Regions from separate parts of the Tessaracoccus lubricantis genome, predicted to be linked through region 4. Evidence: riboswitches for the same ligand, from Rfam matches in the RefSeq annotation. Region 4 holds a riboswitch; each other region holds the start of a gene.
The links. Region 4 has a riboswitch for thiamine pyrophosphate ahead of thiC (phosphomethylpyrimidine synthase ThiC). Riboswitches for the same ligand answer to the same signal wherever they lie in the genome.
Positions count from the first base shown of each region.

Region 1 (7,398 bases), on a different contig from region 4:
CGGCCCTGTGCAGCGCGGCCCGCCTGGCGATGGCGGCGTACTCCTCCGGCCCGAGGGGGGCGCCGTCGAGGGAGGTGGACCCGGGGCGGTGGTCGGTCGGCCCCAGGGAGAGCGAGGCGATGAGCGCGCCCGCGAGACGGTGGGGAGAGAGGGCGATCACCATGACCGCCTCGCGCTCGGCGGCCGCCGTGACGTGGGCCTCCCGACCGGAGAGCACCTCGGCATGGTCCACCACCAGCACCTCTGGTTCCCACGTGGAGTGGCGGTCCGTCGCCAACGTGCGCCGGGCGGGGAGCCGTCGCATGGCGGTGAGCAGCCGGGCCAACCCCTGGTTGGCGTCCAGGTGGTCCAGGTCGATGAAGGAGGCCTCTGGCCGCGGCTGGGGGAGTTGGGCCAGTGACTCGGTGACGAGTGCGGCGCGGTCCGCGGCTGACCCTCCGGAGACGTTCACGACCCCGGAGTGTGCTCTCGTCACCATGGCGACGAGACGGTCGACCAACTCCTGCGAAGACATCCCCCAACAACCTTCCGCCCTGTGGCTCAGTGTGGGGCCAGTCTAGTTCCGCAATTCACTGGGGCGGCGGGGCGGCCGAAAGGAATTTACACGCCCGGGCGGCCCGAAGCGGCGTCGACGAGCGCCTGTGTCGCGGCGACCACCGCCGGGATGAGCTTCTCGGGCGGGAAGCCGCGGTCCAGTTGGACGAAGGCGGCCTGGAGGATGCCCCGGGTGAGGGCCACGTTGAGGCGGGCCAGCTCGGGATCTGGCAGCAGTGCGCGCCAGGCACCGATGAGCGAGGCGCGCAGCACGTTGTGGGCCTGGTCGGCGATGGCGGAGGTGACGCGCGAGGCCCCCGGCTGTTGCGCCATCTGCATGAGCCAGCCGTGGCCGGTGTCGGCCGCCTCTTCCAGGTTGGCCCGCACCCAGGCGACCACCCGGTCCCCGGGGTGTTCGACGCCGGCCACCGCGTCGCCGACGGCCTTGGACCACGTCGGGAGGTGTCGGGCGACGACCATGCCGCGCAGGTCGTCGATGCTGTCGACGTAGCGGTAGATGCTGTTGCGGGCGATCCCGGCGTCCTGGGTGACCTTGCCCGCGGTCAGCGGCAGGCCGGCCCGCAGCAGGGCCTCGGCGGCGTCGAGGAGTTTGACCTCGATCTGCGCCCTGTGCTCAGCGACGGACGCAGCGGCGATCTTCGGCATGGCGACATTGTGTCACGCGGGCACCACGGCGCCACCCATCAGGGTGACTCTCACCGACGTGGCGTCGAGTTTCGACGGTGAGGCCACCGTCGCCGTCTGGCCGTCGGGCAACGCCACCTTGAGCTCGACGTCGTCGAGCGTGAGCGTCTGGTCGAGGATGGGAAGTTCCACGCCGGCGGGGTCGAGCTGCAGCGAGGCCGGCCCGATGCCGAGCACCTCGCCGGTGGCGAGCCGCCCGGTCCAGCCCAGCCGGTGCGCCTCGGCCTCGACGACGAACGCCCGGTAGCCGAGGAAGGCCGCCACCTGACGGTTGTGCGGCCGCTCGCGCAGCGCCTCGGGCGCGTCGACCTGCAGGAGCCGGCCCTCGTGGAGGACGGCCACGCGATCGGCGACGGTGTAGGCCTCCTGGTGGTCGTGCGTCACGTGGACGGCGGTGGTGCCCGTCTCTCGGAGGATGCGCGCCAGGTCGTCGGCGAGTCGGCGGCGCAGGCCGGTGTCCAGCGCGGAGAGCGGTTCGTCGAGCAGGATGGCCCGTGGTGACGGGGCCAGGGAGCGCGCGAGCGCGACGCGCTGCGCCTGTCCGCCGGACAGTTCGGTGGGCTTGCGGTCGCCGTAGCCGGCGAGGCCGACGAGCTCCAGCATCTCCGCGACCCGCGCCCGCTGCTGGTCCTTGGGCAGCTTGCCGAGGCCGTAGGCGATGTTGCGGGCCACGTCCATCGTCGGGAACAGTTGGCCGTCCTGGAAGACGAGCCCGAAGTTGCGCTTGTGCACCTTCACCGGCGCCAGGTCCTCGCCGTCCCACGCGATGGCGCCTGAGGTGAGCGGCTGGAGGCCGGCGACGGCGCGCAGCAGGGTGGACTTGCCCGAGCCTGACGCGCCGAGCAGCGCCACGACCGTGCCGGGCTCCACGTGCAGGCTGACGTCGTCGACGGCGACGGTGTCGCCGTAGCGGACGGTGACGCCCCGTACTTCCAGACCGGTTACCACGCGGCGACCTCCTTCGGCCGCAGGCGTTCGGCCGCGGCCATCGTGACTCCTGCCAATCCTGCCAGCACCACCGACGCGGCCAGCGCGACGCCGTAGTTCTCGGCGCCGGGCCGGCCGAAGAGCCGGAAGATCAGCACCGGCAGCGTGGGATTGTCCGGCCGGGCGAGGAAGCTGGTGGCACCGAACTCGCCCAGGGAGGTGGCGAACGCGAAGCCGACCGCCAAGCCGAGCGCGCGGCCCAGGTGGGGCAGCTCGATGCGGCGCACCACCTGCCAGGGGGTGGAGCCGAGGGTGGCGGCCGCCTCCAGTTGCCGGGGATCGATGGCGCGCAGGGTGGGCAGCAGGGTGCGCACCACCAGCGGCAGGGCGACTACGGCCTGCGCGATCGGGATCAGCGCGATGCTCGAGCGCAGGTCCAGCGGTGGCCGGTTGAGCGTGATGAGGTAGCCGAAGCCCACCGTGACGGCAGACACCCCCAGCGGCAGCAGGAACAGCGACTCCAGCGCGGCCAGGCCCGAGCGCGCGACCCGGCGCCGGGGGCGCCGGGAGGCCACCAGCGCGACGAACAGCCCGAGGGTGACGGCGATGGCGGTGGCGGCCAGCGCGGTCACCAGGGAGGTGCGCAGCGCCTCCCACACGCTGACGCCCGCCCCGCCCTCGGCCGCCAGCTGCAGGTAGTTCACCGTCGTGAAGTCGCCCCCGCGGTGCAGTGACCGCCACGCCAAGTCTGCCAACGGCAGCCCCAAGAGCACGACGGCGACCGCGAGCGTGACGGCCAGCGCGGCGCCGTCGCGGGCAAGCGAGAGGCCCTGCTCCTCGTCGGCCGCCGCCTGGAGCTTCAGCGCGCGGGTCATCCGGGCCTGCGCGCGGCCGCTCAACCACAGCGCGGCCGACACGATCACCAGCTGGGTGATGGACAGGGCCGCGGCCGACGGGAGGTCGAGCAGTTGGGTGGTGAGGAACCAGATCTCGGTCTCGATCGTGCGGTGGCGCGTCTGGCCGAGCACCATCACGATGCCGTAGGACGAGGCGCTGAACAGGAACACCAGCGAGGCCCCCGACACGATGGCCGGGCTCAGCGCCGGCAGCGTCACGGTGCGCAGGGTCCGCAGGGGCGAGGCGCCGAGCGTGCCCGCGGCCTGGGCCAGGCGGGGGTCGAGCCGCGACCACATCGTGCCGACCGTGCGCACCACCACCGAATAGTTGAAGAAGACCATGGCAGCCAGGATCGCGGTGGGGGTACCAGCCAGGTCGAGCCCGCCGAAGATGCCGTCGGGGCGCAGCAGCGAGCCGAACGCGACGCCGACGACCACCGTCGGCAGCACGAACGGGATGGTGATCACGGCGCGCAGGGGGTCGCGCCCCGGGAAGCTGCAGCGGTACAGGAGGTAGGCGCCCGGCAGCCCCAGCAGGAGGCAGGCCGCCGTCGAGACGGCGGCCGAGCCGAGCGTGAACCCGATGGCACCCCACGTGCGGCGCGAGCCGAAGACCGTGGTGAAGCCCTCGAGCGTCCAGGAGGTGCCGTCATGGAAGCCGCGCAGCACCAGCGCGGCCGCCGGCCACGCGAAGAACACGACGAGGAAGGCGGCCGGGACGAGCGCCGCCAGCGCCCATCCCAGCCGCCAGCCGAGGGTGGATCTCACCCCATGGCCTCGGTCCAGTCACGGATCCACTCTTCGCGGTTGGCGTCGATCTCGTCAGGCGCCACCTCGACGGGGGAGGGGGCCAGCGGGGCGAACTTCGCCCATTCCTCGGGCAGGGTGGTCTCGGTCAGGGCGGGGTACATGTACATCTCGGTGGGGAATACCTCCTGCACCTCGGGGCTGAGGAGGAAGTCGATGAAGGCGCGGGCACCCTCCTCGTTCTGGGCGCCCGCCAGGACGCCGGCGTACTCCACCTGGCGGAAGCAGGTCTCCAGCAGCGCCTCCGTGGTGGACTCGTCGCCGTCGACGGTGTAGGCGGGCGACGTGGCGTAGCTGAGCACCAGCGGCCGCGGGCCGGCACCGTCGGCCCCGGAGAAGTCGGTGTAGTACGCCTCGGTCCAACCGGAGGCGACCTTGACGCCGTTGGCCTTCAGCTGGGCCCAGTAGTCGAGCCAGCCGTCGCCCTTCTCGCCGATGGTGGCGAGCAGGAACGCGAGGCCAGGCGACGAGGACGCCGGGTTGGTCACCACGAGGAGGTCCGCGTACTCCGGCTTGACCAGGTCGTCCAGCGTGGTGGGTACCGCCACGCCCTGCTCGGCGAACCACTTCTTGTCGGCGTTGATGCACACGTCGCCGAAGTCGATGGGGGTGAGGCCCTCGGCGTCGTACTGCGCGGCGTCCTCGGGCAGCTCAGGGTCGTAGTCCACGAGCACGCCCTCCTTCGCCGCGCGGGACGCGTAGGTGTTGTCGATGCCGAAGACCACGTCGCCCAGCGGCGAGTCCTTCGTCAGGACGAGCTGGTTGACCAGCGTGCCCGCGTCACCCGGCTGCACGTAGGTCACCTCCAGGCCGGAGTCCGCGGCGAACTTGGCCTTGAGCTCGTCCGGCAGGCTGAAGGACTCGTGGGTCACCACGGTCAGCGTCGACGACGAGGTGGGCGTGGTGTCCTCGGCCGAGGACTCCGTGGCCGGGGTGGCGCCGCCACAGGCGGCGAGGGCCAGCACGGCGACGCCCGCCACGGCCGATTGCGCGATGAACTTCATGTCCGCTCCTTCATCAGGAGGGCTCGGCCAACGCCGAGGAGAATTCCCAACTCCCTACGCCGGTGCTAGCCGGATCAGGTTTGAGGGTCTGCGGCCTCCCGCACTCTCAGCGCCCCGGTGGCGCTCCCCTGTGTTCGGCGTCCACCATAGCGCAGCCGCTCCGCTCAGGAACCGCCGTTCGATTCGGTGACCCGCAGCAGCGCGTCGCGGATCAGGCGGGCGCGGCGGGGCCCGATGCCGTCGATCTCCATCAGCTGCGACACCGACGCCCCGAACATCTCCTGCAGCGAGTACCGGCCGACGAGCTTGGTGACCATGGGGGCGGGGAGCCGGCCGACCCGGGACAGGAGCCGCACACCGCGGGTACCGAGGCTCTGCTCGAGGTTGGCGGTGGAGCCGAAGCCGAGGCGCTCGGCGACCAAGCCGCTGCTGAACAGTTCCTCGGGCGTGAAGTTGTGCAGCGCGAGCAGGTCGAAGTCCGACGGGTCCGCCAGGTTGTGCGCGTAGTCCTCCGTCAGCAGGTCCGCCACGCCCTCGAAGCTGCTGGCCAGTTCGGCGTGCTGCAGCGACACCAACCGGCCCTCGACGCCCAGGATGTCGACGTGGAACTGCATCTCGGTGGACAGCCGCCGGGTGAGTTCGAGCCGGTGCGCGACGTGCGTGAGGTCGCGCAGCGTGACCTGGTCGGCGATCTCCAGCTGCGAGAACTGCTCGAGCTGGTCGGTGAGGCGCGTGACCACCCGCGAGAGCGTCGCGAGCGTCTGGTTGGCGCGGCTGATCACCTGGGGCACGGTCTCGACGGGGTGGCGTCGGCCGCCCAGGAACAGCGACACGGTGCTCATCGACGCCGACACCGTCACCACCGGCACGCCGGCCGACTGGGCGGTGCGGTCCGCCGAGCGGTGCCGCGTGCCCGTCTCCGCCGTCGGCAGGTCCCCCTCGGGCACGAGGTGCACGCCCGCCGCGACGATCCGGGTGAGGTCGTTGGACAGGATGATCGCGCCGTCGAGCTTGGCCAGTTCGCGCAGGTTCTGCTCGGTGCAGTCGACGCCCAGCTGGAACCCGCCGGAGCAGACCTGCTGCACCCGCGCGTTGTTGCCGAGCACGATCAGCGCGCCCGTGCGCCCGAGCAGGATGCGGTCGAGGCCGCCGCGCAGCTGGGTGCCCGGCGCGAGCAGCCGCAGGTAGCGGCGGATGGCTGACCTTGGCACCTGATCTCCTTGTCGTCGGGACGTCAGTCTACGGGGGCGTCGTCGTCGAGTTTGCGTCGGCGGTCGTTGCGCTTCACGCGGCGGCGCGACGGGCGGTCCTCCAGGAGGATCCCCAGCACCATGACGAGCCCGCCGACGGCGGCGACGATGAAGAAGATCGCGCCCAGCGCCGGGTACCCGAACAGGCCGGGGCCGACGTCGGCGACCATCAGCAGCGCCGCCGCGACGGTGATCGCGGCGAGGACCAGCGCCGTCGAGAGGCGGTTGGCCAGTTGGTGCAGCACCATGTGGAGGCGGTCCTCGTCGATCGCCTTGACCGTGAAGGCGAGCTCGCCCTCCGCCAGCGAGTCGAGGATGCGGTTGGCGCGGCGGGGGAGGCGCTCGATGAACTGCTTGCCCTCGAGCCCGCCCAGCAGCGCCTGCGCCGCGCTGGGGGTGAACCAGGCGCGCAGGATGGTGGGGATGTTGGCGCGGATGGCCTCGATCGGCGTGAAGTCCGGGTCGAGGTGCTGGGTGGTCTGGTCGAGGTTGAGCAGCGCCTTGCCCACCAGCGTCATCTCGGCCGGGGGCCGGAGGCCGTGTTCGCCGGAGAGTCGAGCCAACTCCATCAGCACGCTGCCCGCCTGCAGCTCCGAACCCATCGAGAGGGTGGCGGAGACCAGGTGGGTGACCGAGTCACGGAAGGCGGAGGCATCGTAGTCCTCCAGCGGGTGCCCCATGCTGGCCAGCACCGTTGCTGCGCCCTCGCCGTCGGCGTCACCGATGGCCACCAGCAGCTTCACGAGTGAGGTGCGCACGCGCGACGGGAGCCGCACGACCATGCCGACGTCGAGGATGGCGATCTGGTGCTCGGGCGTCAGGAACAGGTTGCCGGGATGCGGGTCGGCGTGCAGGATGCCGTCCACCAGCATCGCCCGCAGCATGAAGTGGAACAGCGAGCCGGCCAGGCCGGGGCCGTCGACGTCGAGCAGCTCGAGCTTGCCCAGGTCGGTGATCTTCCTGCCCGGCATGAACTCGAGCGTGAGCACGTCGTCGGTGGAGTAGTCGGCGATGGGGGAGGGCACCACGATGTCGCGCTCGTCCTCGGCGAGTTCGGCGAACAGGCGCAGGTTGGCGGCCTCCTTGCGGTAGTCGAGTTCGTCGGCCATCGAACGCCGGAACTGGGCCAGCATCCGCGCGGCCCCCAGCCGCGGGCCGACGGGGGTGTTGCGGTCGACGAAGTCCGCCAGCCCGGCCAGGGAGTCGAGGTCGCTGCGGACCTTGTCACGCACGCCGGGCCGCAGCACCTTGACCACGACGTCGCGCCCCGACTTC
Region 1 covers NZ_BAABLV010000008.1:72,981-80,378, forward strand. The annotation lists gene ABEA30_RS02310 (helix-turn-helix transcriptional regulator) at 1-514, opposite strand, end outside; gene ABEA30_RS02315 (TetR/AcrR family transcriptional regulator) at 601-1,200, opposite strand; gene ABEA30_RS02320 (ABC transporter ATP-binding protein) at 1,213-2,187, opposite strand; gene ABEA30_RS02325 (ABC transporter permease) at 2,181-3,830, opposite strand; gene ABEA30_RS02330 (thiamine ABC transporter substrate-binding protein) at 3,827-4,873, opposite strand; TPP riboswitch at 4,908-5,013, opposite strand; gene disA (DNA integrity scanning diadenylate cyclase DisA) at 5,038-6,084, opposite strand; gene ABEA30_RS02340 (ABC1 kinase family protein) at 6,108-7,398, opposite strand, start outside.
Region 1: linked by a shared signal. The riboswitch ahead of ABEA30_RS02330 (thiamine ABC transporter substrate-binding protein) and the one ahead of thiC (phosphomethylpyrimidine synthase ThiC) in region 4 are both predicted to bind thiamine pyrophosphate.

Region 2 (7,398 bases), on a different contig from region 4:
GCATGCCACCCGCCAGGGGAGCGCGCGGCGGCTGGCCCTGGAGGGCGTGGTGATTCCGGAATCGATGAGGACGGCGCCGGAGAACCTCACGCGCCACCTGCTCCAGCTGCCCGACCTGCCGAGGGAACTCCTCAACGTGGCAGAGCCGCGGGCCGCCGTCTTCACCCACACGGTCGTCGCCGACGACGGTGCGGTCAAGGCGCTGAGCCGCACGTGGGCCCTCGGCCAGCGGCTCTACCTGGTCGACGTCGGCACGGCCTCCGTCTGGGAGGTACCGCCCGGTGACCTGGGGTTCGCGCTGGTCGAGGGCCTGACGGCGTGAGCCGCGAGCCGCGTCAGTGCAGCTGGCCGCGGATCTCGCCGCCGGGGTTGTCGACCGTGTGGACGTTGACGTACGCGCCGCCCGACTCGATGAGTTCGAGCAGGTGGCTCATGTCGTGCCCCGCCAGCTGGTTGATGAAGTCGGCCTCGGTGATGACGCCGGTGGCGAGGACACCGTTGTGGGTGCCGTCACCCGCGTCGGGCTCGTAGAGCCACACGACGGGGGCGCCGTTCTCGCCGACGGGGGCGAGGTGGATGTGGGCCATGGTCACGTCGTCGATGTTCGACGCGATCAGTCGGTAGTGCAGCTCCGTGCCGTCGGCCGACAGCCGGAAGATCGCGGCACCCCTGGCTTGGGTGTCGACGTTGGCGACCTCGTTGCCGCCGTTGAGTTGGGCGGTGAAGACGGTGGCGGAGTGGGCGGGCACGGCGAAGAGCCCCAGGCTCAGCACTGCGACGAGCAGGGTCAACAGACGGATGCGGTTCATCTTGGCCTCCAAGACTCGGGTGGCCGGAGCCGGGCGGATCCTGGCCCCGGGTTTCACGCTAAGTCGGGGCGAGAACCGGGGTCAAGGGTTTGCGGGTGCGGCCTCCGCCGCCGGTCCCTGAGCGTGTCGCGTGCGAGGAAAGAGCACGCGCCATGCTCAGGGACCAGCACGCGCCACGCTCAGGGGCCGGCCAACCCCACACGCCACCCCGGACACACATCCCGCGCGAGGCTGTGCCAAGGTGGGGGCATGCAGAAGTCCACATTGGGTAAGACCGGCCGCGACATCGGTGTCGTCGGCCAAGGGTGCTGGCAGTTCGGCGGCGACTGGGGTGCTGTCGGCGACGACGCCGCCATGGCCGTCCTGCACACCGCAGCCGACGAGGGCGTGACGTTCTTCGACACGGCTGACGTCTACGGCGACGGCCACAGTGAGCAGCTCGTCGGCCGGTTCCTGAAGGAGCGGGCCGACGACGGCATCATGGTGGCGACGAAGCTCGGCCGCCGCGCCAACCCGCACGTGCCGGAGCAGTTCACCCGCGAGAACCTCCGCGCCTGGAACGACCGCTCCCGCACGCTGCTGGGCCTCGACACCATCGACCTGGTCCAGCTCCACTGCCCGCCCACTCCGGTCTACTCGGACGACCGCGTCTTCGACGTGCTCGACGAGATGGTCGACGAGGGGCGCATCCGCCACTACGGCGTTTCGGTGGAGACCGTCGACGAGGCCATGACGGCGCTGCGCCGCCCCGGCGTGGCGAGCATCCAGATCATCCTCAACGTCTTCCGCCGCAAGCCGCTCGAGGAGGTGCTCCCGGCCGCCGTCGAGGCGGGCGTCGGCATCATCGCGCGCGTGCCGTTGGCCAGCGGGCTCCTGACGGGGCGGTTCACCGAGTCCACCACCTTCGCGCCCGAGGACCACCGCACGTACAACCGGCACGGCGAATCCTTCGACCAGGGCGAGACGTTCAGCGGCGTGCCCTACGACGTCGGGGTCGCCGCGGCGCGCGAGTTCGCGTCGATCGTCCCCGACGGCGTGACCCCCGCGCAGTTCGCGCTGCGCTGGATCATCGACCAGCCGGGCGTCTCCGTCGTCATCCCGGGCGCCAGCCGCCCGGAGCAGGCGAAGGCCAACGCGGCCGCCGGCTCGCTGCCCCCTCTCACGCAGGAGCAGCTCGCCGCGTGCGAACGGCTCTACGACGAGTACATCCGCGAGCACGTCCACGGCCGCTGGTGACCGTGGCGGCACTCAGTTCTTGACCAGGCCCCCGTCGACCACGAGGTTCTGCCCCGTGATGGCACGGGCCCAGGGGGAGGCGAAGAAGATGATGGCGTCGGCGAACTCGTCGGGGGTGGTCACGCTGCCCAGCGGCGTGCCGGCCGCGATCGCGTCGAACACGGCATCCGGCGTTGCGGCGCTGGCATCCGTGGTGCGCAGCAGCCCGCCGCTGACCATGTTGACGTTGATGCCGCGCGGGCCCAGGTCGACGGCGAACGTGCGCGTCAACGACAACAGCGCCGCCTTGGCGGCGGTGTAGTCGTGGTACGGCACCACGGGGTGCTGGAACAGGTTGGTGCCGATGTTGATCACCCGGCCTGAGCCTGCCCGCTCGAAGGAGGGCAGCGCCGCCTGGATCACGTTGAGCGCGCCCTCCACCACGCCGGAGAACTGGTTGCCCAGGTCCTCGTAGGCGATGTCGCCGGCCTTGGCTCGCGCGTCGCCGTTGAAGGAGAAGTCGACCAGCGCGTTGTTGACGACGGTGGACACCGGCGCCCCGAACGCCTCCTTCGCCCGCGACATGAGCGCGTCGACCTGTGCGCGGTCACGCACGTCGGCCTGCACGGCGACAGCCTGGCCCGGGTGGGCAGCGGCGAGCTGCTCGGCGGCCTCAGCGCTGGCGCGGTAGTTGATCAGCACCCGCGCTCCCTCGCGGAGGAACGCCTGCACGATGCTGCGGCCCAGGCCACGTGCGCCGCCCGTGACGACGACGACCTGGTCTGCAAGCGCGGGCGCGGCCGGCTTCTGGACGGCGGGGCTGGTGGATGCGGCCATGGACATGCCTTCCTGCATGCGGCGGAGGAAGCCATGGGCTCAGCACGGACATTCCCTTCGCCAGTACGAACTGGATCAGGTTCGACGGGTCTCATCTCAGCCGCCGACGGCGGCACCCCGTGTCACTTTGAGCCGAGGCTAGCAGACGTCGCCGCAGCCCTCCCCCGGCGACTAGTGCTTGAACACGCGCACCGGGCCGACCACGCGCAGGCCCACGCGTGCGCCCAGCACCGGGGTCTCGTTGCCGTGCACCCTGGCCCGCACCGACAGCGGCCCGCCGGCCCACCCCTGGGCGTCCCCGGCGACGTCGAGGCCGACCACCGCGTCGTGCCCGAAGAAGCGCACCGTCGTGACCACCCCGGTCACGGCACCCTGCTCGGGTGACGTCAGGCGGATCTGCTCGGGCCGCAGCAGCACGTCGACGGCACCGCGCGGCACGAAGCCCACCACCGTCAGGGTGCCCAGGCCGGAACGCACTTCCGGACCCACGCCCTCGCCCCGCACCATGACGGCATCGCCCATGAACGCAGCCACCTGCGGGTCGATCGGCTCGCCGTAGATGATGCGGGGCGCCGCCACCTGGAGCACGTGGCCCCCGCGCAGCACCGCCACCTCGTCGGCGAACGACAGCGCCTCGCCCTGGTCATGGGTGACGAGCACGACGGTGGCCCCGGCCGCCCGCAGCGCCCGCGCGGTCGCCTCCCGGGTGGCATGCCGCAGCGCGGTGTCGAGCGACGAGAACGGCTCGTCGAGCAACACCACGCTCGGCCGCGGGGCCAAGGCCCGCGCCAGCGCCACCCGCTGCTGCTGGCCGCCAGAGAGCTGCGCCGGGTAGCGGCCGGCCACCTCGGCCGGCAGCTCGACCAGTTCGAGGAGCTCGGCCACCCGGTCACGGTGCGTGTGCTCCCGACCCCGCAACCCGGACCGGGGCAGGCCGAAGCAGATGTTGCCCGCCACGCTCAGGTGGGGGAACAGTGCCCCCTCCTGCCGGACGTAGCCCACGCCCCGCCGCTCCGGCGGCACCCAGGTGCGCGGGCCGGCGACGGTGCGGCCGGCGACGCGGATCTCCCCCGCGGTGGGGCGCAGGAACCCGGCGATGGCGCGCAGCAGGGTCGTCTTGCCCGAGCCGGAGTCGCCGAGGATGGCGGTCGTCGCGCCTTCGGTGACGTTCAGGCTCACGCCGTGGAGGATCTCGTTGGTCCCGTATCCGGCGCGGAGGTCGCGCACCTCCACCTCGCTCATCTCGTCGCCCTCCTGTCGTGGGTGATCTGGCGCCGCAGCACCACCGTCAGCGGCACCGACAGCACGATCATCACCGCGGCGTACGGTGCAGCCGCCGCATAGTCGAGTTCGTCGCTGGCCGCCCAGAACGACAGCGCCAGCGTGTCGGTGCCGGTGGGGGCGAGGAGCAGGGTGGCGGTGAGCTCGGTGGAGATGGCCAGCGCCACCAGCACGAACCCGGCCAGCACCGACGGCGCGGCCAGCGGCAGCACCACGCGGCGCAGCACGCCTGCCCCGCCGTGCCCGAGGGACCGGGCGGCCTCGGACAGTTCGGGCGGCGCCGCGGCCAGCCCCGAACGCAGCGACACCATGGCCCGCGGCAGGAACAGCACCGCATACGCCAGCACCACCAGCGCCACCGTCTGGTAGAGCCCCGGGGCCCAGGTCACGGCCAGCCCGACCAGCGCCAGCGCCACCACCACGCCGGGCAGCGCACTGCCCACGAACGTGGCCCGCTCCAGCAGCGTCGCGACCCACCCACCGCCTCGGCTCAACAGCAGCGCTCCGGGCAGCGCCAGGACGACGGCGGTGAGGCCGCCGAGTAGGGCGAGGCCCAGCGTCGAGCCGGTGACCCGCAGTAGGTCGTCGGCCACGGCGCCCGACTGGCTGGTGCCGGTGATCAGCCACCGCACCACCAGCACGACCGGCACCGCCGTCGACAATGCCGTCAACAGCGTGAGGCCCACCACCGCGGGCCACGTCCACCGGCCGAGCGGCACCCTCGACGGCGGCCGCATGCTGCCCGAGCCGATCCGGGCGACCCGACGGCGGCCCCGCGCCACCACTTCGAGGGTGAGGAGGCCCAGGCACAGCAGGAGGAGCACGGAGGCGAGCAGGGAGCCCTGGGCGTCGCTGAACCCGACGGCGTACTGCTGCAGGATGGCGGTGGTGAACGTCTGGTAGCGCATCATCGCCAGCACCCCGTACTCCGCGAGGAGGTGGAGCGCGACCAGCAACGCACCCCCGCTCAGCGCCGGGCGCAGCCGCGGGAGGACCGCGCGGCGGAAGGCCGCGAACGGGCCCAGGCCCAACGACCGGGCCGCCTCCTCCTCGCCCTCGTCGAGCGCCCGCAGCAGTGCGGCGACCGGCAGGAACACGAACGGGAAGTAGGCCAGCGTCGTGACCAGCGCGGCGCCGCCCAGCCCGACGAGGGACGGCTGCCACGAGATCCAGGCGTAGCTGGCCACGAACGCGGGCACGGCCAGCGGCGCGAGCATCAGCGCGCGCCACACGCCTGCGCCGGGGAGGTCGGTGCGCTCCACGAGCCACGCCGCGGCAGTCCCGAGGACCAGCGACGCCGGCAGCGTGATGGCCATCAGCACCGCCGTGTTGGTCAGCAGCATCCCGATGCGCGGCCGGAACAGGTAGGCGACGGCCTCGGACCAGCCGGCGCCGAACCCGCTGGCGACCGTCACGACGATGGGGAGCAGGACGACCGCCGCGACGAGCGCGGCGGCCACCTGGAGCCAGGGTCGGTCAGAGGATGCCGGCATCGGTCATCAGCCGGGTGACCTCGTCGGAGTTGAGGGTGAACGGGTCCACCGGCGGGTTGTCCAGGGTGTCCAGCGGGGGAAGCGCGGGGTCCGACGGCACACCCACGCCGACGGCGTACTCCATCGACTTGGAGTCGACGAGGACCTTCTGCCCCTCGGGCGAGGTGACGAACGCCAGGAACTGCTGCGCCTGCTCGGCCTTGTCGCTGCTGGCCAGCACGCCGCCCGCCGAGAGCGAGACGAACGCACCGGGGTCCTCGTTGCCGAAGTAGTGCAGCTGCGTGTTGCCCGAACCCTCCTTGGTGCCGGCCTGGTCGCGGTACCAGTAGTAGTGGTACATGACGCCGACGGGGACCTCGCCCGCGTTGACCGCCTTCATGGTGGCGATGTTGTTCTGGTAGGCGTTGGCGCCGCGCTGCAGGCCCTCGAGCCACGCGGCGGTCTCCTCCTCGCCGCGGTCGGCCAGCATGCCGGCGACGATCGCCTGGAAGTCGGCGCCGCCGGGCGCGCAGCCCCAGCGGCCGTCCCACGACGGGTCCGCCAGGTCCATCATCGACGCGGGCAGTTCTGCCTCGCTGATCTTGGACGGGTTCCAGCACAGCACGGTGGAGCGGGCGGCGATGGCCAGCCAGTCCTTGCTCGACGGCGACATGTCGTCGGGGACCTGCGCCAGGGTGGCCGCGGCCACGGGCGCGAGGAGCCCGGCGCGCTGCACCACCGTCATCGCAGGGGAGTTCTCGGTGAGGAACACGTCGGCGGGGCTGCGGTCGCCCTCCTGCACGATCTGGTGGCCCATGGACGAGTCCGAGCCCTTGCGCACCTGCGTCTTCACGCCGGTGGCGGCGGTGAACGCCTCCGCCCAGGCCTTGGTCACGTTCTCGTGCTGCGAGGAGTAGATGAGCAGCGCCTCGGGGTCTGCGACGAACTCCTCGCCGCCGTCGTCACGTCCGCACGCGGCAACGGCGGCGAGCGGTGCGACGGCGAGCGCGGTGAGCAGCAGACGGCGGCTGAGATGCGGGGTCACGGGATGGTCCTCTCGGAGGTGGGGGATGTGCGGCGCAGCGGGACCAGGAGGTCCTGCAGGCGGGCGATGGGGGTGGCGGTGAGCCGCCAGACCACGATGCCGACCACGAGGCCGGCGACGGTGCGCACCAGCCCGTGGTCGGTGAGCGTCCGGGACACGAGCGTGAGCACGTGGAACTGGACGAGGTAGATGTGCAGGCTCGCGGCGGCGAGCACCGTGACGACGGGCACCAGCACTCTGGGCACGGGGACGCTGCGCAGCAGCGCCAGTGCGATGATGCCGCCGGCGATCACCAGGTTGCGGGCCGTGTTGTCGGGGAAGTAGCCCAGCGTGCCCAGCAGCGCCAGCGCCAGGGTCAGTTCAGTGCGACGGCGCGTGCGGGCCACCGCGAGCGCCATGCCTGCCGCGAACAGCCAGAACACCGTCGGGAGGACGCCGCGCATGGGCCCGTCGTGTTCGAAGCTGAGGATGATGAAGCGGGAGCCGAGCCCGACGACCAGCAGCGCGAACGCGACCCGCCAGGGGTCGTCGTTCCACCGGCGTGAGATCGCCGGCCACGACAGCAGGGCGGTGACCACCAGCACGGCCAACACCAGCACGTCGACGAACCACAGTTCGTTGCGGCCACGGGTGGAGATGTTGCCGGTGGCCCAGTTGACCATGAACACGTTGCCCCAGCCGTAGCGGCCGTACGCCATGCCGATGAGGGCGGTCACGACGGTGGGCACGGCCACGCCGA
Region 2 covers NZ_BAABLV010000019.1:85,776-93,173, forward strand. The annotation lists gene ABEA30_RS06105 (hypothetical protein) at 1-322, shown strand, start outside; gene ABEA30_RS06110 (CHRD domain-containing protein) at 336-809, opposite strand; gene ABEA30_RS06115 (aldo/keto reductase) at 1,059-2,045, shown strand; gene ABEA30_RS06120 (3-oxoacyl-ACP reductase) at 2,058-2,861, opposite strand; TPP riboswitch at 2,896-2,991, opposite strand; gene ABEA30_RS06125 (ABC transporter ATP-binding protein) at 3,033-4,103, opposite strand; gene ABEA30_RS06130 (ABC transporter permease) at 4,100-5,602, opposite strand; gene ABEA30_RS06135 (iron ABC transporter substrate-binding protein) at 5,619-6,659, opposite strand; gene ABEA30_RS06140 (non-ribosomal peptide synthetase) at 6,656-7,398, opposite strand, start outside.
Region 2: linked by a shared signal. The riboswitch ahead of ABEA30_RS06120 (3-oxoacyl-ACP reductase) and the one ahead of thiC (phosphomethylpyrimidine synthase ThiC) in region 4 are both predicted to bind thiamine pyrophosphate.

Region 3 (7,398 bases), on a different contig from region 4:
GCGATGGTCTGCTGCACCACGTCGTCGCCGGCCCGGGTGGACTGGATCAACACCTGGCGGCCGTCGTGCGGATGGGGCTGCTTCTCGACGAGGCCCCGCTCGCACAGCGCGTTGAGCGTGCGCGTCATCGACGGCGTGCTGACGCGGTCGTGTTCGGCGAGCTGGGTGGGGGTCTGGGGGCCGACGCGGTTCACCCGGGCCAGCACGGAGAAGAGGTGCGGCGCCAGTTCGCTGGTGGACTCGAACCGGACCCGGCGCGCGATGCGCTGGCAGGCGAGTCGGAGGTCGTTGGCGAGGGCGGGTTTGTCGAGGGGCTGGTCGGCGCTGCCTGGCGCGGTGGGGGTGGGATTCGTCACGGTTTCCTTTCGCGGGCCGGACGTTACCCTAGCTCATTACCTCAGCTAATCAAAATTGCATCATCCCTTGTCCGAAACGAAAGACGCTGGTGGCCCTGCGCTCGGATGAGGGCAGGGCCACCAGCGTGGCTTGGTGTGAGGGTGCCTAGGCGGACTGGTCCTCGGCGTTCGGCGCGGGCTGGTGGCTGAAGCTCGGCGGCTCGTCGCCACCGGCCTCCTCGTCGGCCTCCGCCATGGCGGCGGTCTCGTGCACCTTGCCCTTCGAGTGGTGCGTGGGGGCGTAGACGACGTACAGCTGAAGGGGCTCCTCGCCGGTGTTGATCACGTCGTGCCACGTGCCGCACGGCACCTGGATGGACCAGCCGTCCTCGACCTCCTGCTCGTAGTCGAGGTTGTCCTTGCTGGGCCCCATGACGCACTTGCCCTTGCCGGCGTCGATGCGGAGGAACTGGTCCGTCTCGGGGTGCATCTCCAGCCCGATGGACTCGCCCACCGGGATGGACATGAGCGTGACCTGGAAGTACTTCCCGGACCAGGCGACGGTGCGGTAGTTGGTGTTCTCGCGGGTGGCGGTCTCGATGTCGAACGTGTTGGGCTTGGGCCCGTTGTCGGTGATCTTCATGTTTCCTCCTACCCACGTCAGACTAGCCGTCCGGGCCGCCCACGTAGTCTGGGAAGCATGAAGCCGCTCGCCCGCTTGCGCTCGTTGCTGGGCCGCACCCTGCGCTCGCGCGTGGCGGGCGAGGACGCCGACGCGAAGGCCAAGCTGATCTGGGGCGCCGAGGGCCAGCGCTGGCACACCCCCGACGACGTCATCTGGCACGTCAACGGCGACGCGGCGATGTACGTCGGCGGCATCCGCGCCCTCCTTGTGCAGGCGCTGCATCCGGCGGCGATGGCCGGCGTGGCCGGGCACTCCGGGTACCGGTCGGATCCGTGGGGCCGCCTGCAACGCACCTCCGAGTTCATTGCCATGACCACCTACGGACCCATCCCGTCCGCGGAGGCGCTCATCGACCGCATCCGGGCCGTGCACGAACGCGTGCGCGGCAAGACCGATGACGGCACGCCCTACCGCGCCTCCGACCCCCACCTCCTGGCATGGGTGCACATCGCCGAGACGCAGAGCTTCCTGGCGGCCTTCCAGCACTACGGCGACCGCCGCCTCACGCCGGAGGAGACCGACGAGTACGTGGCGCAGGCCGCCCCCGTCGGCGAGATGCTCGGCGCCGTGGACCTGCCCCGCACGGAGGCGGAGCTGCTGGCCGCCATCGAGGGGTTCCGGCCCGAGCTGCGCGCGTCCGCAGCCGCGCTCGACACCGTCGACTTCCTGCTCAGGACCCCGCCCGTGCCCTGGCCCGCGCGGCCGGGCTACTGGATGCTGGCCGCCGGCGCCATCGCGACGCTGCCCGCATGGGCCCGCCGCGAGCTGAAGCTGCCGTCGGGCCGCTGGTTCGACGTGCTGGTGGGCCGCCCGCTGGGGCGGTTCTCGACGGCGATCGTGCGCTGGGCGCTCACGCCCGAGAGTCGCCGCGACCGCCTGGGCGCGCCGCCCCGCGCGTGAAGCCCCGGAGGATCTCCCCGACGACGGCCGCCGGGTCTTCGGCGCCCATCACCGCCCGCACCACGGCGACTCCTGCCACCCCGGTGCCCGCCAGTGCCTCGGCGTCCGCCGGCTGCACGTCGCCGATCGCGACGATGGGCAGCCGGGTGGCGGCCACCATCGGCGGGTATCCCTCGAGGCCCACCGGCTGGCGGCCGGAGTCCTTCGTGGGGGTGCGGCGGAAGGGGCCCGAACCGAGGTAGTCGACGACTCCGGCCAGCTCGTCCGCGGCCCGCACCATTGCCAGCGTCCCGGTGGTCAGGCCGATGACGGCGTCCGGCCCCAGCAGCGCACGCGCCGCGGCGGGCGGCAGGTCGTCCTGCCCCAGGTGCACGCCGTGCACCCACGGCGACTCCTGCATCGCGGCGAACGCGACGTCCGCCCGGTCGTTGACCACCACCCTCGACGCCGGGTTGGCCCGGTGCACCGCGCGGCCCACCTCCAGCGTCAGGCGCAGCAGCTCGCGCGCCGGCAGGAACTTCTCGCGCACCTGGACGACGCCGGCCCCGGCGCCTGCCGCCGCGGCCACCTTGGCCACCACGTCCGGCCCGTGGCCGGTGGTGACCACGTAACAGCGCAGGTCGATCATGCCAGGGCCCTCTCCTCGACGGCGTGGGGGTCGACGGCGGCCAGCGCGTCCAGCAGCGCCACCTTGAACGAGCCGGGCCCGGCTGCCGCGCCAGCCGCGTCCTCTGCGGCGACGCACAGCCACGCCGTCGCCGCGTGCGCCGCCTCGAACGGGTCCGCGACGGCGGCGCAGGCCGCGGTGAGCGCGCCCAGCGTGCAGCCGGTGCCGGTGACCCGCGTGAGCAGCGGGTGCCCGGCCGTCACCGCGACGCTGCGCTCACCGTCGGTGATGAGGTCGCGGGCCCCGGAGACCGCGACGACCGCGTGCGTGGCCAGGGCCAGCAGGTGGGCCGAGTGGGCGGCCTGTTCCGGGACGTGGACGGTGTCGGCGCCGCGCCCGCCCGTCCCGGCCCCGGCGAGGTTGAGGATCTCCGAGGCGTTGCCGCGGATCACGGCGGGCCGGTGCGTCAGGAGGTGGCGGGCCAGTGGGGTGCGGACGGGGGCGAGCCCCACCGCCGTGGGGTCCAACACCCAGGGCGTGCCCAGCTCGCGAGCCCGCGCCGCCGTCGCCGGGATGCCCGCTGCGCCATCTGTGGAGAGCGTGCCGAGGTTGACGAGCAGCGCGTCGGCGGCCTGAACCATGACGGGGGCCTCCTCGAGCGTCTCGGTCATCATCGGCCGTGCGCCGGCGGCCAGGACCGCGTCGGCGACGAAGTTGAGCGACACCGCCGCGCTCAGGCAGTGCACCAGCGGCGCCCGCTCGCGCACCGCCGCGATCACGTCGGCGATCATGGCCGCCCCTGACGCGAGGACACGGCCTCGAGGTCGTCGTCGATGTCCGCCGGCCGCAGCGCCGGGCCGAGCGCGCCGCACACCGCCACCAGCGTGCCGCCCAGCACCATGAGGGCGAGCACGGCGGTGTCGCGGCCGAGCCAGCCCTCGAGGGTGGGCAGGTAGAACGGGTACAGCGCAGGGATGACGATCGACAGGCTGTAGGCGGTGCCGTAGCCGGTGGCGCGCACGGCGGTGGGGAAGCGCTCCGACAGGTAGGCGCCGATCGGGCCGTACGCGGTGACCGTCAGCACCTGGAGCGCGACGGCGCACGCCGCGACCAGCCACACGGCGGGGCCGCTCATGATGGCCAGCCACAGCAGCGGCGCCGACACCGCGGCCACCACGCCCCAGATGATGAAGAACCGGCGACGCCCGAGCAGCGTCGACAGGTGCCCGGTGACGCCCATCACGATGGCCTGCCCGACGGCGGCGCAGCCCATCACGACGCTGACGCTGGTGGCGTCCAGGCCCACGTCGGTGCCCAACCGGGGGGTGAGCATGATGACGGTGGTGTTGGTGAGGAACCACAGGCCGCTCATGAGGCCGAACATCTGCCAGAACGAGCGGGCGTGGGTGCCGCTGAGCACCTCGACGAGGCCGAGCCTGCGCCGCGTGGAGCGGTTGCGGTGGAACACGGGGGCGTCGGTGACGTGGACGCCGTAGTACATCAGCATCGCGACGGAGGCGAGGCCGCCGGCGGCGAACGACGCGCGCCAGCCCCATGCGGCGTAGGCGTCGGGGCCCAGTGCCACCAGCAGGACGCCGGTGGTGAAGGCGATGGTGGCCTGCGCCCATGGCGCCATCGACATGATCAGGCCTGAGTAGAGCCCCCGGCGCCGCGGCCTGGACCACTCCATCGCCAGGGGGATGGCAGCGGAGTACTCGCCGGCGATGAACACGCCGCCGAGGAAGCGCAGCGCGATCACGATCAGGATGGCCGCGCCGCCGATCACCTCGTGCGTGGGCACCGCGGCGATGCCCAGGGTGCAGGCGGCGGTGCCGGCGATGGCCACCTTCGTGGTGGTGGTGCGGCCCAGGCGGTCGGCGATCTGGCCGAACACCATGCCGCCGATGGGGCGGCCCAGCAGCATGGCCATGACCACGATGGCGCCGGTGGTGGCCGCGGCGTGTGGACCTGCCAGCACGGGGAGCGCCGGCACCAGCGCCACGAGCGGCAGGAAGATGTGGAGCTGGTCGACGTAGTTGCCGAGGACGCCGCCGCGGAGGGCTGCGCGGCCCTCGGGCGGCAGCGCCGCGGCCGGGTGGGTGAGGGGGGTGGCAATGGTGTGCGTCATCACTAACTTCCTTCGCCGGCATGACCCGGACAGGTTCGGACGGTCCGGGCGGCATCAGCCCCATCTCAGCCCCCTGCCGAGGGCACCCGTGTGGATGGCCAGCACCTTAGCCCACGAAGCGACGGTGCCAAAGGAGGTAGCCGGGAGTGAGACTCCGTCGTAGCGTGGAGGGACCCGAGCAGGAGGTCGACATGACGCCCAGGGCATGGAGTGACAAGCGCGAGCGCCAGTACGAGCACATCAAGGAAGGCCTCGAGAAGCGTGGCGAGAGTGAGGACACGGCCGAGGAGATCGCCGCCCGCACCGTCAACAAGGAACGCGCCAGGGCAGGCGAGGCCAAGGAGTCGAGCAAGCTGTCCAGGGAGGACATCTCGTCGGGCCGACGCGGTGGCCTGCGCTCACACAAGGGCCCGGGCGGCCGCACCCGGGACCAGCTCTACGAGGAGGCCAAGCGCAAGAACATCGAGGGCCGCTCGAAGATGAACAAGGCCGAGCTGCAGAAGGCCGTCGACGCCAAGTAGCTCAGCCGGCGTCGCGGACGTCTGCCAGCACCTTCTGGCCGAAGTCTGCGCGGTTGACCAGCGCCAGGATCTTGGCCGCGGCGTCCTCCGGCGTGCTCAGGCGGCCCTTGTCCTTCATCGCCCGGAACCGGTCACGCGCCGGGAAATCCGTCGCGCGGATGTGTTCCTGCATGTCGGTATCCACCACCCCGGGCGCGATCGAGGCGACGCGCACGCCGTCGAGGCCCTCCTCGGCCAACGTCAAGGCGTGCATGTCGACGGCGGCCTTGGAGGCGCAGTAGGTGCTCCACGTGCTGTGCGCGGCGCGGGCGGCGCCGCTGCTCACGTGGACGACGCGCAGCGGGGTGCCCTCACGGCGCAGCCGCACGACGGCGTCGGTGAGGATGAGGGGCGCCGTGACGTTGATGGTGACGCACTGTTCGATCTGGGCGGGGTCGAGCGTGCCGACGAAGCCGATGGGCGAGACCGCCCCGGCGTTGTTGACGAGGATGACGTCTGAGGCGTCCGCCAGGAAGGCCGCCAACGCGCCCGAGCTGATCCATTCGGTGAGCGCCGACGGCTGCCCGAGGTCCACCCGTTCACCCGCCGAGCGCGAGACGCCCAGCACGACCCAGCCGTCGGCCTCCAACTGCGCGGCGATCGCGGCGCCGAGGCCCTTGCTGTGGCCGGTGACGATGGCCTTCTTGGACATGGGGATCCTTTCGTCAGGTGACGCGGCTTACGGTACTCGGCGCCGCCGACACCCGTTGTGGTGCGCGTTAGGATTCTGCGCATGACCCGACTGGACGCCTGGCTGTGGGCGGTGCGCGTGTACAAGACACGCTCGCTCGCCACGACGGCGGTGCGCGGTGGCCACGTCAGGGTCAATGACCTGCTGCCCAAGGCGTCGCAGCACGTGGTGGCCGGGCAGGTGATCCGGGTGCGCAAGGACCAGGAGGAGAAGATCCTCGAGGTGGTTGACGCCACGCTCGCCAAGCGGGTGGGTGCGCCGCTGGCGCAGGCGGCCTACATCGACCGCACGCCCGAGCGGCCGCCACCCATCCCCGAGATGGCGGGGAAGGTGGCGGTGCGGGACCGCGGCGCCGGCCGCCCGACGAAGCGTGACCGCCGGGCGATCGAGCGGCTCCGCGGCCACTGACGGGGCTGCGTTCCCTGAGCCAGCCGCCTGCGACTGTTCGAAGCGCCCCGCGTTCCCTGAGCCAGCCGCCTGCGGCTGGTCGAAGGGCCCGTCACTCGCCGGCCAGCAGCGCCTGCTCGGCCTCCTTCGTCCACACGCCGTTGTTCAGCTTGGCCGCCACGTGCGGCAGCTTCTCGGGCATGTCCACCAGCCGCGTCAGCCCCAGGTCGTGCAGCATCGGGAAGACCATGATCTTGCCGCCGCTGGTGCGGTTCATCACAGAGTCGATCGCATCCTGGAACCCGGCCATGCCGGTGACGGCGTCCAGGCTGATGTGCGTGTCGATGATGCCTTCCTCGATCTTGCGCAGGACCGTGCGCATGTCCGAGACGTCGGAGCCCGAGGTGCCCAGCATGAAGATGCGGCGCTCGACGATGCCCTGCAGGTCGAACTCGCCCAGCGTGCCGGCGGGGATGCCGGCGAACGCGTTGAGGATCGCGCCCTCCCCGGCGAGGTCGACGGCCTGGCTGACCAGCGCCGGCACCGGCACCATGCACGAGACGTGCGTGAAGCCGGGCTGCAACTGCTCCTCGCCGGTGTTGACGTAGGTGATGGGCACGCTGCGCTCGGCCGCGATGGGGTCGACGGTGCGGGCGAGGTGGGTGAGCCGCTCGTCGCTGAGGTCGGTGCCGGTGACGCGGATCCCGTCGATGCCGGAGGTGACGGCGCGGATGGTGTGCATCATGCCCATGGGGCCGGCGGCGCCGACGATCGCGACGTTGTCGCCGTCGCGCAGCTCGCCGTTGGCCGGCACCCAGGCGTAGCCGTCGGCCGGGTCGTCGCCGGTGGTGCCGACGAAGCGGATGAAGTCGTAGTGCACGCGGCCGATGTCGAGGGCCACCTTGCGGCCGATCGTCGCGCCGCCGAGCACGAGGCAGTACGTGGCGCGGGTGCCGAGCAGGGGCGCGGTGGCCTCGATGACCTCGGGGTCGGCGCCGTAGTAGATGATGTCGTCGAAGAACTGGCCCTCGAGCGAGGCGACCTCGGCTGCGGTGACCCGCACGGTCTCCGCCGGCGCGTGCGCCCACGTGAGCGCGTCCAGCCC
Region 3 covers NZ_BAABLV010000016.1:35,105-42,502, forward strand. The annotation lists gene ABEA30_RS04710 (MarR family winged helix-turn-helix transcriptional regulator) at 1-356, opposite strand, end outside; gene ABEA30_RS04715 (cupin domain-containing protein) at 502-978, opposite strand; gene ABEA30_RS04720 (oxygenase MpaB family protein) at 1,036-1,920, shown strand; gene ABEA30_RS04725 (thiamine phosphate synthase) at 1,871-2,548, opposite strand; gene thiM (hydroxyethylthiazole kinase) at 2,545-3,318, opposite strand; gene ABEA30_RS04735 (MFS transporter) at 3,315-4,655, opposite strand; TPP riboswitch at 4,646-4,755, opposite strand; gene ABEA30_RS04740 (plasmid stabilization protein) at 4,820-5,176, shown strand; gene ABEA30_RS04745 (SDR family NAD(P)-dependent oxidoreductase) at 5,178-5,867, opposite strand; gene ABEA30_RS04750 (RNA-binding S4 domain-containing protein) at 5,949-6,314, shown strand; gene ABEA30_RS04755 (alcohol dehydrogenase catalytic domain-containing protein) at 6,406-7,398, opposite strand, start outside.
Region 3: linked by a shared signal. The riboswitch ahead of ABEA30_RS04735 (MFS transporter) and the one ahead of thiC (phosphomethylpyrimidine synthase ThiC) in region 4 are both predicted to bind thiamine pyrophosphate.

Region 4 (7,398 bases):
TCCCGGGCCTGACCACCGGCAACCACACCATCGCCGCCAGCTACACCGGCGCCGACGACTGGACCGACAGCGCTGCGACGCCCCTCGAGGTCGTGGTCGACGGCACCACGACCCTGAGCTTCACCCCGCCGGCCACCATCGTCGACGGCGAGCCCGTGACGCTGCGCGCCGAGGTGACGGCGCCCGCCTCCACCCCGACCGGAACCGTCACGTTCCTGGAAGGCACGCCGGCGCTGCAGACCGCCCAGGTCCTCGCCGCGTCCCCCACGGCGACGCTGTCCGGAACCGTCCTGGGCACGGTCGCCCTCGTCGACGGCGTGGCGGAACTCACCACCACGCTCCCCGCCGGCGTCCGCACCATCACGGCCGTCTACGCGCCCAGCGGCGGCTTCGGAGCCAGCTCCCAGGGCGCCCGGATCGACGTCATGCCGATCGCCGCCGCCGAGACGCCCGAGGCGATCTCGGAGGGCGACGGCGTCACGTTGTCGGCGGCGGGTTCCAGCCCGGCGGCCACCATCGGCTGGGACCTCGACGGCGACGGCGACCACACCGACGCCACGGGCGCCGTCGTCACCCTGACGTGGGCAGAGCTGGTTGCCTTCGGCATCGACGACGGCCCCGCCACCCATGAGATCGGGATCCGAGCCGAGGTCGACGGGCTCATCTCCGAGTCGACGGTCGAGTTGCGGGTCGACAATGCGGCCCCGACGCTGGCGATCGTCGACGAGCCCGTCGGGCCCTTCGTCGCCGGCAAGCCGGTCACGATCCGGGTGGGAGCCGATGACCCGTCGGCGTCGGATGCGCTCATCACCTACCGCGTCAACTGGGGCGACGGCACGCCGGTGGTCGAGGTCGTCAGCTCGGAACAGCCGGAAGTGAGCCACGTGTTCGCGGCGGCGGGTTCGTTCACCGTCACCATCACCGCCACCGACCCGGACGGCGACGAGGACACGCTGGTCCTGTCGCTCGACGTCGTCGCAGCACCCGTCAGCCCGACACCGTCCGCGCCCACCACGCAGACTCCCGGGAGCCCGACGCCGAGCACGCCGACTCCGGCCACGCCGACGCCGAGCACGCCGTCGTCGGTCAGGCCCACGACCCCGACGGTTCGGCCGGGCCTGCCGTCCACCGGTGGCGGTGACGGCCTTGCCGCGGCTTCCGGGCTGGCAGGGCTGTTGGTGCTGACCGCGGCCGCCGTCGCGGTGGCCCGCCTGCGCCGACGGGAGGAGCCCACGACGTCGCGGCACTGAGGGTGCTTGGCGTCCGGCGGACGCCCCAGCCGTGGTGCTCGGGGGTGCTGGGGTCGGCGATGGTCACCAAGCGGTGACGATGCTGATCGCCAGCACCACCACGGCCACCATGGCGCAGGCGAGTTCCACGAGGATGCCCAGCCCGAGCGCCTTGACGGTGGCCAGGCTGGTGGCCACGGCCTGGCGGAAGTCGCGCAACCGGTACCACTCCGCCAGGAGCAGGCCCAGCACGAAGCCGATCGGCAGCCCGAAGCCGGGCAGCACGAAGACGCCGACGATGCCGGCAACCACGCCGACGACGACCGGCCACTTCGGCACCTCACGCTGCTGCAGGGACCTGCCAGTCAGTAGCCAGCTGCTCACGGCGCCGATGACCAGGAGCACTGCGGCGATGCCGAACGCCACCCACCCCCAGGAGGAGCCTCCCCAGATGGCCCACACGAGCGCGCCGATGCCGATGGCCAAGCTGCCGGGAAGCACCGGCACCACGATGCCCGCGAGGCCGACGAGGGCGAGTGCGCCTGCGGCAAGGGCCGCGATCATTTCCGTGGTCACCGGTCAAGCGTAGGGCGGCACCCGGCCAGGTGCGCCGCACGGCTCAGGGGAGGCCGGCGCGGTCGAACTCCTGCGGCAGAGGTTCTGTACCGCCGCGAGGTGCTCGTCGGGGTGGTGCTGGGCGATCACCCGAGCCACGTGGTGCTGCGGCGCGCGTGCTCGAACAGTATGTCGACGGTGGGCTGGGGCAGCCGTTCCGGGAGTCGCCGCAGGTGCTTGCGGAGGCGGTTGCGGTTGATGACCGTGACGTCGTCGGGTTGGGCCTTGACGGTGAAGTCGTCGGCGTTGATGGGGACCACCATGCCGCGGACGTGGACGTCGAAGCCGGCCGCCTGCGACAGCAGCTTCGCGGCGCGTTTGGCTTCGTGGCGCGAGTTGCGGATGTGTGGCTGGCGCACGCCGTTGACCATGAACGTGTTGCCGCCCACCCACACCTTCATCCCCGCGTGGTTCTTCGAGTTGATGGAGAACACGCCGGCTGGGCCGATGAGGAGGTGATCGATGTCGGCGTCGTTGGCGCCCACCGGGATGGAGTGGAGGAACAGCCAGCGCGGGTCCTTCTCCTGGAGCTTCTGCAGTTCGGCCGCGACCAGCCGCTCGCCGATCGCACCGCGCTCCCAGGGGGAGCGCGCGTGCTTGCCGAGGAAGATGCGGCGAAGGAGGGTGGCCCGCTGACCTGCGGCGTGCGCCGCGTCGATCTGGGCTTGGAGGGAGATGCCGGGGGCGTTGTGGGCGAGGTCGATGACGGTCGGTGGGGGAGGTGCCGGCGAGGCATCCGGGTCCTTCGACCGGCCGGGGGCGGCCGGCTCGGGAGCCGGGCTCGGGCTCGGCTCACCCTCCGGGCGACTCCATGCTCCGACGGCGGCGGTCAGCTCGTCGGACAGCGCAGGCTGCCCCGGGTGGTGGGTTCCGGCCACCACGTCGAAGTAGCCCACCTGCTCAGAGTCGGCCACCCTCGTCACGTACAGGCGGTCCTTGCCGTACCGCCGCCACCGCTTGAACTCGTACTGAGCACTGCTGTCGTCCCCCATGGTGGACGAGGGTAGCCCGCGAGCCCTCTGGGTGGGGTCCAAACGGAACGCTGCAGCGCGTTCAGGCGGCTCGCCCAGGATTTCTCTTCCTCAAAAGGCACCCGGTGTGGATTATCCACACCGACCCGCCGCTGAGGAAGAGAAAAGTGCGGGCGGGCCGACCGCTGGCCAGCCCGCCCGCCCTGAGCGCCTTGATCAGGCGGTCCTCACCTCGGAGATGTCGAGGTAGACCTGCGCGCCCTTCTCCCGGAACTCCCGCGACTTCGCCGCCATGCCCGACTCCGCGTCGGCGCCGGAGCCGAAACGCGCCCTGATGTCGCTGGTGATCTTCATCGAGCAGAACTTCGGCCCACACATGGAGCAGAAGTGCGCCGTCTTCGCCGGCTCGGCAGGCAGGGTCTCGTCGTGGAACGCGATGGCGGTGTCAGGGTCCAGCGACAGCGCGAACTGGTCGTGCCACCGGAACTCGAACCGCGCCTTGCTCAACGCGTCGTCGCGCACCTGCGCACCCGGGTGGCCCTTCGCCACGTCGGCCGCGTGGGCCGCGATCTTGTACGTGATCACGCCGGTCTTCACGTCGTCGCGGTTCGGCAGCCCCAGGTGCTCCTTCGGCGTGACGTAGCAGAGCATCGCCGTGCCGTGCATGGCGATGACGGCGGCGCCGATCGCCGAGGTGATGTGGTCGTAGCCCGGCGCGATGTCGGTGACCAGCGGCCCGAGGGTGTAGAACGGCGCGCCGTGGCACCAGTCCTGCTCGAGCCGCACGTTCTCCTCCACCAGGTGCAGCGGGATGTGGCCCGGGCCCTCCACCATCACCTGCACGTCGTACGCCCACGCCCGCTCGGTCAACTCGGCGAGCGTGCGGAGCTCGGCGAACTGCGCCTCGTCGTTGGCGTCGGCGATCGAGCCGGGCCGCAGCCCGTCGCCCAGGCTGAAGGCGATGTCGTAGGCCGCGAAGATCTCGCACAGCTCGTCGAAGTGCTCGTAGAGGAACGACTCGCGGTGGTGCGCCAACATCCACCCCGCCATGATCGAGCCTCCGCGGCTGACGATGCCCGTCACGCGCTCGGCGGTCAGCGGCACGTACCGCAGGAGGACGCCGGCGTGCACGGTCATGTAGTCGACGCCCTGCTCGGCCTGCTCGATCACCGTGTCGCGGTAGACCTCCCACGTCAGGTCCTCGGCCTTGCCGTCCACCTTCTCCAACGCCTGGTACAGCGGCACGGTGCCGATGGGCACGGGGCTGTTGCGGATGATCCACTCGCGCGTGGTGTGGATGTCGTCGCCGGTGGACAGGTCCATCACGGTGTCGGCGCCCCAGCGGGTGGCCCACGTGAGCTTCTCCACCTCCTCGGCGATCGAGCTGGTCACCGCCGAGTTGCCGATGTTGGCGTTGACCTTGGTGAGGAACGCGCGCCCGATGATCATGGGCTCGCTCTCGGGGTGGTTCACGTTGGAGGGGATGATCGCGCGTCCGGCGGCCACCTCCTCGACCACCTTCTCGACGGCGACCCCCTCCCGCAGCGCCACGTAGCGCATCTCCTGGGTGATGATGCCGTTGCGCGCGTAGTGCATCTGCGTGACGCGCTTGCCGGGCAGGGCCCGGACGGGTTCGTGGCGGCGGCCGCGCCACTGCTCGGAGGCGGCACCTCGCCGGACGGCGGCGCGTCCGTCGTCGGCGAGGTCGCGGGGCCGGGCCTCGTGGGCCTCGGTGTCACCGCGGGCGTCGATCCACTCCTGACGCATGGGCGCCAGGCCTTCCACGGGATCGGCGGTGGGCCCGCAGGTGCGGTAGACGTGCACGTCGGCGTTCGGTACGCCACCCGGCGACTCCGCCAGGCTGATGGCAGTGACGGGGACGCGGACGTCCCCGTCGGAGATGGTGACGGCACGGTGCTGCGGATGGATTTCCATCGGAATCTCTCTTCCTTCGCCGGCATGACCCGGACAGGTTCGACGGTCCAAGCGGCATCAGCTTGATCTCAGCCCGTGCCCGGGCACCCGTGGGATGCCGAGAGTCAACCACAGAGCGGGGTCAGTGAGCGGGCTGTCCATATCCGCCGCGGTTGGCTGCCCCGACCCTTGATGATGGGGATGTCCGGACAGGAGGCACGATGCAGTTCCCCACAGACGCCCCCGTCGCATTGCGCGACCGGCTCGACGTCGGCCTGCTCGTCACCTACCTCCGCTCCTCGAGCCGGACGCGCCCCGTCGTGCTGCTGACCGTGGCCGACGGCGCCAACCAGCCGTTCGTGTCCGCACCGGACCTTGCCAGGGAGTTCGGCCGCGACATCGACGTCGTCACGCTCCCCTCGAAGGACCTCACGTTTGCGCTCTCGGACGCCGTGGGGAAGGAGGCCAGTGCCTTCCTCGGTGCCTGCCGCGTCTACCCGCCCGGCGACCGCTGGCAGAGCAACCCACGATCCCTCTCCCTGCACCTCGGCCGCGACGAGGCAGAGCGGCGCGCCATGCAGTCGAGGATCGCCGACGACGTCCGCCGTGCCCTCAGCGCCGCAACCCCGACGGCGACACCGGCACCGCGGGTGGCCCCGGCCGGCCCGGGCACGGTGCCCAAGCCGGGGCCGCCGTCGCCCCCAGCCGACGGGGTGCGCATCGTCGACGACCCGGCCTCGGCCGCGGCGCTCGCGGCGCACCTCACGACGCCGGCACGGAAGCGGCCCGTGGTGGTGATCACGCGGGCCTCAGGCGCCGCCGCGGCCTACGTCGACGCCGAGGAGCTGCGCGCCGACCTCGCCGGCCTGGCGGATGTCGCCGAGATCACGGGAGCCGAAGCCAGCTGGGCCTTCTCGCAGGCCGTGCCCGACCAGTGCCAGGTCTACGGCGGCGCCTCCCGCGTCTATCCCATCGGCGACGACTGGACGGCGGATCCCTACCTCTCGCCGTTGCGCTTCGCCTATGGGCCCTCCGACAAGGTGAAGGTCACCCGCCAACTCATCTCCGACGCGCTCTCGATGGCCGCCCGCGGTGGGCTGACGCTCGGCTCCGGCACCGAAGCCCCCTGCGTGGTGACGGGCGAGGTGCAGGGCGTCATCGGCGACCGCGCGCTGGTGACCATCCCGGGCGTACAGATGGGCGGCACGCTGTGGCCCGAGCTCGTCCTGCCCGACCTCGCGGCGGAGCGGCTGTTCTGCAAGGGGATGAGGGTCGTCGGCACGTTCGACCCGGAGTCGCGCCGCATCGACGTCACCGGCATGCGGCGCTCGGCCGTCGACGCGCTCTCGGGCTACCGGGACGGCGACACGGTGCTGGCCCGGGTGGTGGGTGTCGACGGCGGCGGGTGCGATGTCGAGCTGTTCCCGGGGGAGGTCCGCCGCGTGGGGGCGGAGGACATCGCGGAGGATGGCGCCACCGTCGCCGACCTCGTGGCCGCCGGCGACGTGGTGGCGCTGTGGTTCGGCGAACCCGAGGCCGGCCAGTGGCTCCTCTCGATGCTCGACGCCGCGGACCCTGCCGAGGCCGTCCCCGCGCCGTCGGTGCTCGACGGCGGCCCACCCTGGCTGGTGACCGTGGACAAGGCGGAACCAGCCGGGGACGACGAGGCGCCTGAAGGGGCCGAGGAGTCCACTGGGCTCACTCCGGAGCAGCAGCGCGAGAAGGCGCTGATCATCAAGCGGCTCAGGAGGGCGGAGAACGAGATCGAGGAGCTCACGCTTCAGCTGCAGGAGAGCAGGAAGCGGCTCCGGGCGGCACAGAAGCGGCTGAAGCGCAGGCAGGGGGCGGTCACCGCGGTCGACAGGCTCTTCGAGGGGGACGCCGACCAGCTGGACTTCGAGATCGGTGCCGCATGGGCACGGATGATCCCGCCGGCGCAGAAGCACGAACTCCGGCTGCGCCCGCATCGGTTCGGCGACCACTTCCTCGCCACGATGGCCGAGGTGGAGGGAATTGCCAGGGACAAGGTGGTTGAGGTGATCGTCCACGTGCTCACCGGGCTGGACGCGGAACTCGACTCGAGGGGCCGATACCAACTTCGCACCGGTGAGGGTGGCGACAACCCGGCCCGAACGAGGAACGGGGGAGAGGTGTGCTGGCGGGTGAGCCTCCAGGCCAACACCCCGGGAGCCAGGCGGCTGCACTACTGGACGTGCCACGACTGGACCATCGAGCTGAGCTCCATCAGGGTCCACGACGACTATCGGCCCTAGCCAAGGCCGATTGCCAACGGCGGCTCGGCCCCGCGACACGCCCGGGCGTCGTCATTGCACTACCGCGATTTTGCATCCGCCGCAGGATGTGTCTAATATTGGTCTCCGCGCAAGCGACCGCCTGACAGGCAAAACCCCCAGTCACATGGGGATTGAGCTCTATTTGGTGGCAATCCGGCCAGATCACACGATTTGACAGGCCGGAAAGCCAGTGAGTAAAGTTCGGCGGGTTGCCCAAGCGGCAAAACAAAAACTCAACGAAACAAGCCAAACCGGCCGATTTGACAGGCTGAAAAACGGTAAGTAAAGTTGATCGAGTTGCCCCAAGCGGAAATCGCTCTTGTTGGAGTGGTGGATGTGCGGGTCGCACCCGAAACTTGAGAACTCAACAGTGTG
Region 4 covers NZ_BAABLV010000010.1:21-7,418, reverse strand. The annotation lists gene ABEA30_RS03235 (beta strand repeat-containing protein) at 1-1,250, shown strand, start outside; gene ABEA30_RS03230 (DUF456 domain-containing protein) at 1,314-1,805, opposite strand; gene ABEA30_RS03225 (nuclease-related domain-containing protein) at 1,931-2,836, opposite strand; gene thiC (phosphomethylpyrimidine synthase ThiC) at 3,032-4,750, opposite strand; TPP riboswitch at 4,745-4,851, opposite strand; gene ABEA30_RS03215 (hypothetical protein) at 4,951-7,002, shown strand; partial or broken gene ABEA30_RS03210 (hypothetical protein) at 7,186-7,398, opposite strand, start outside.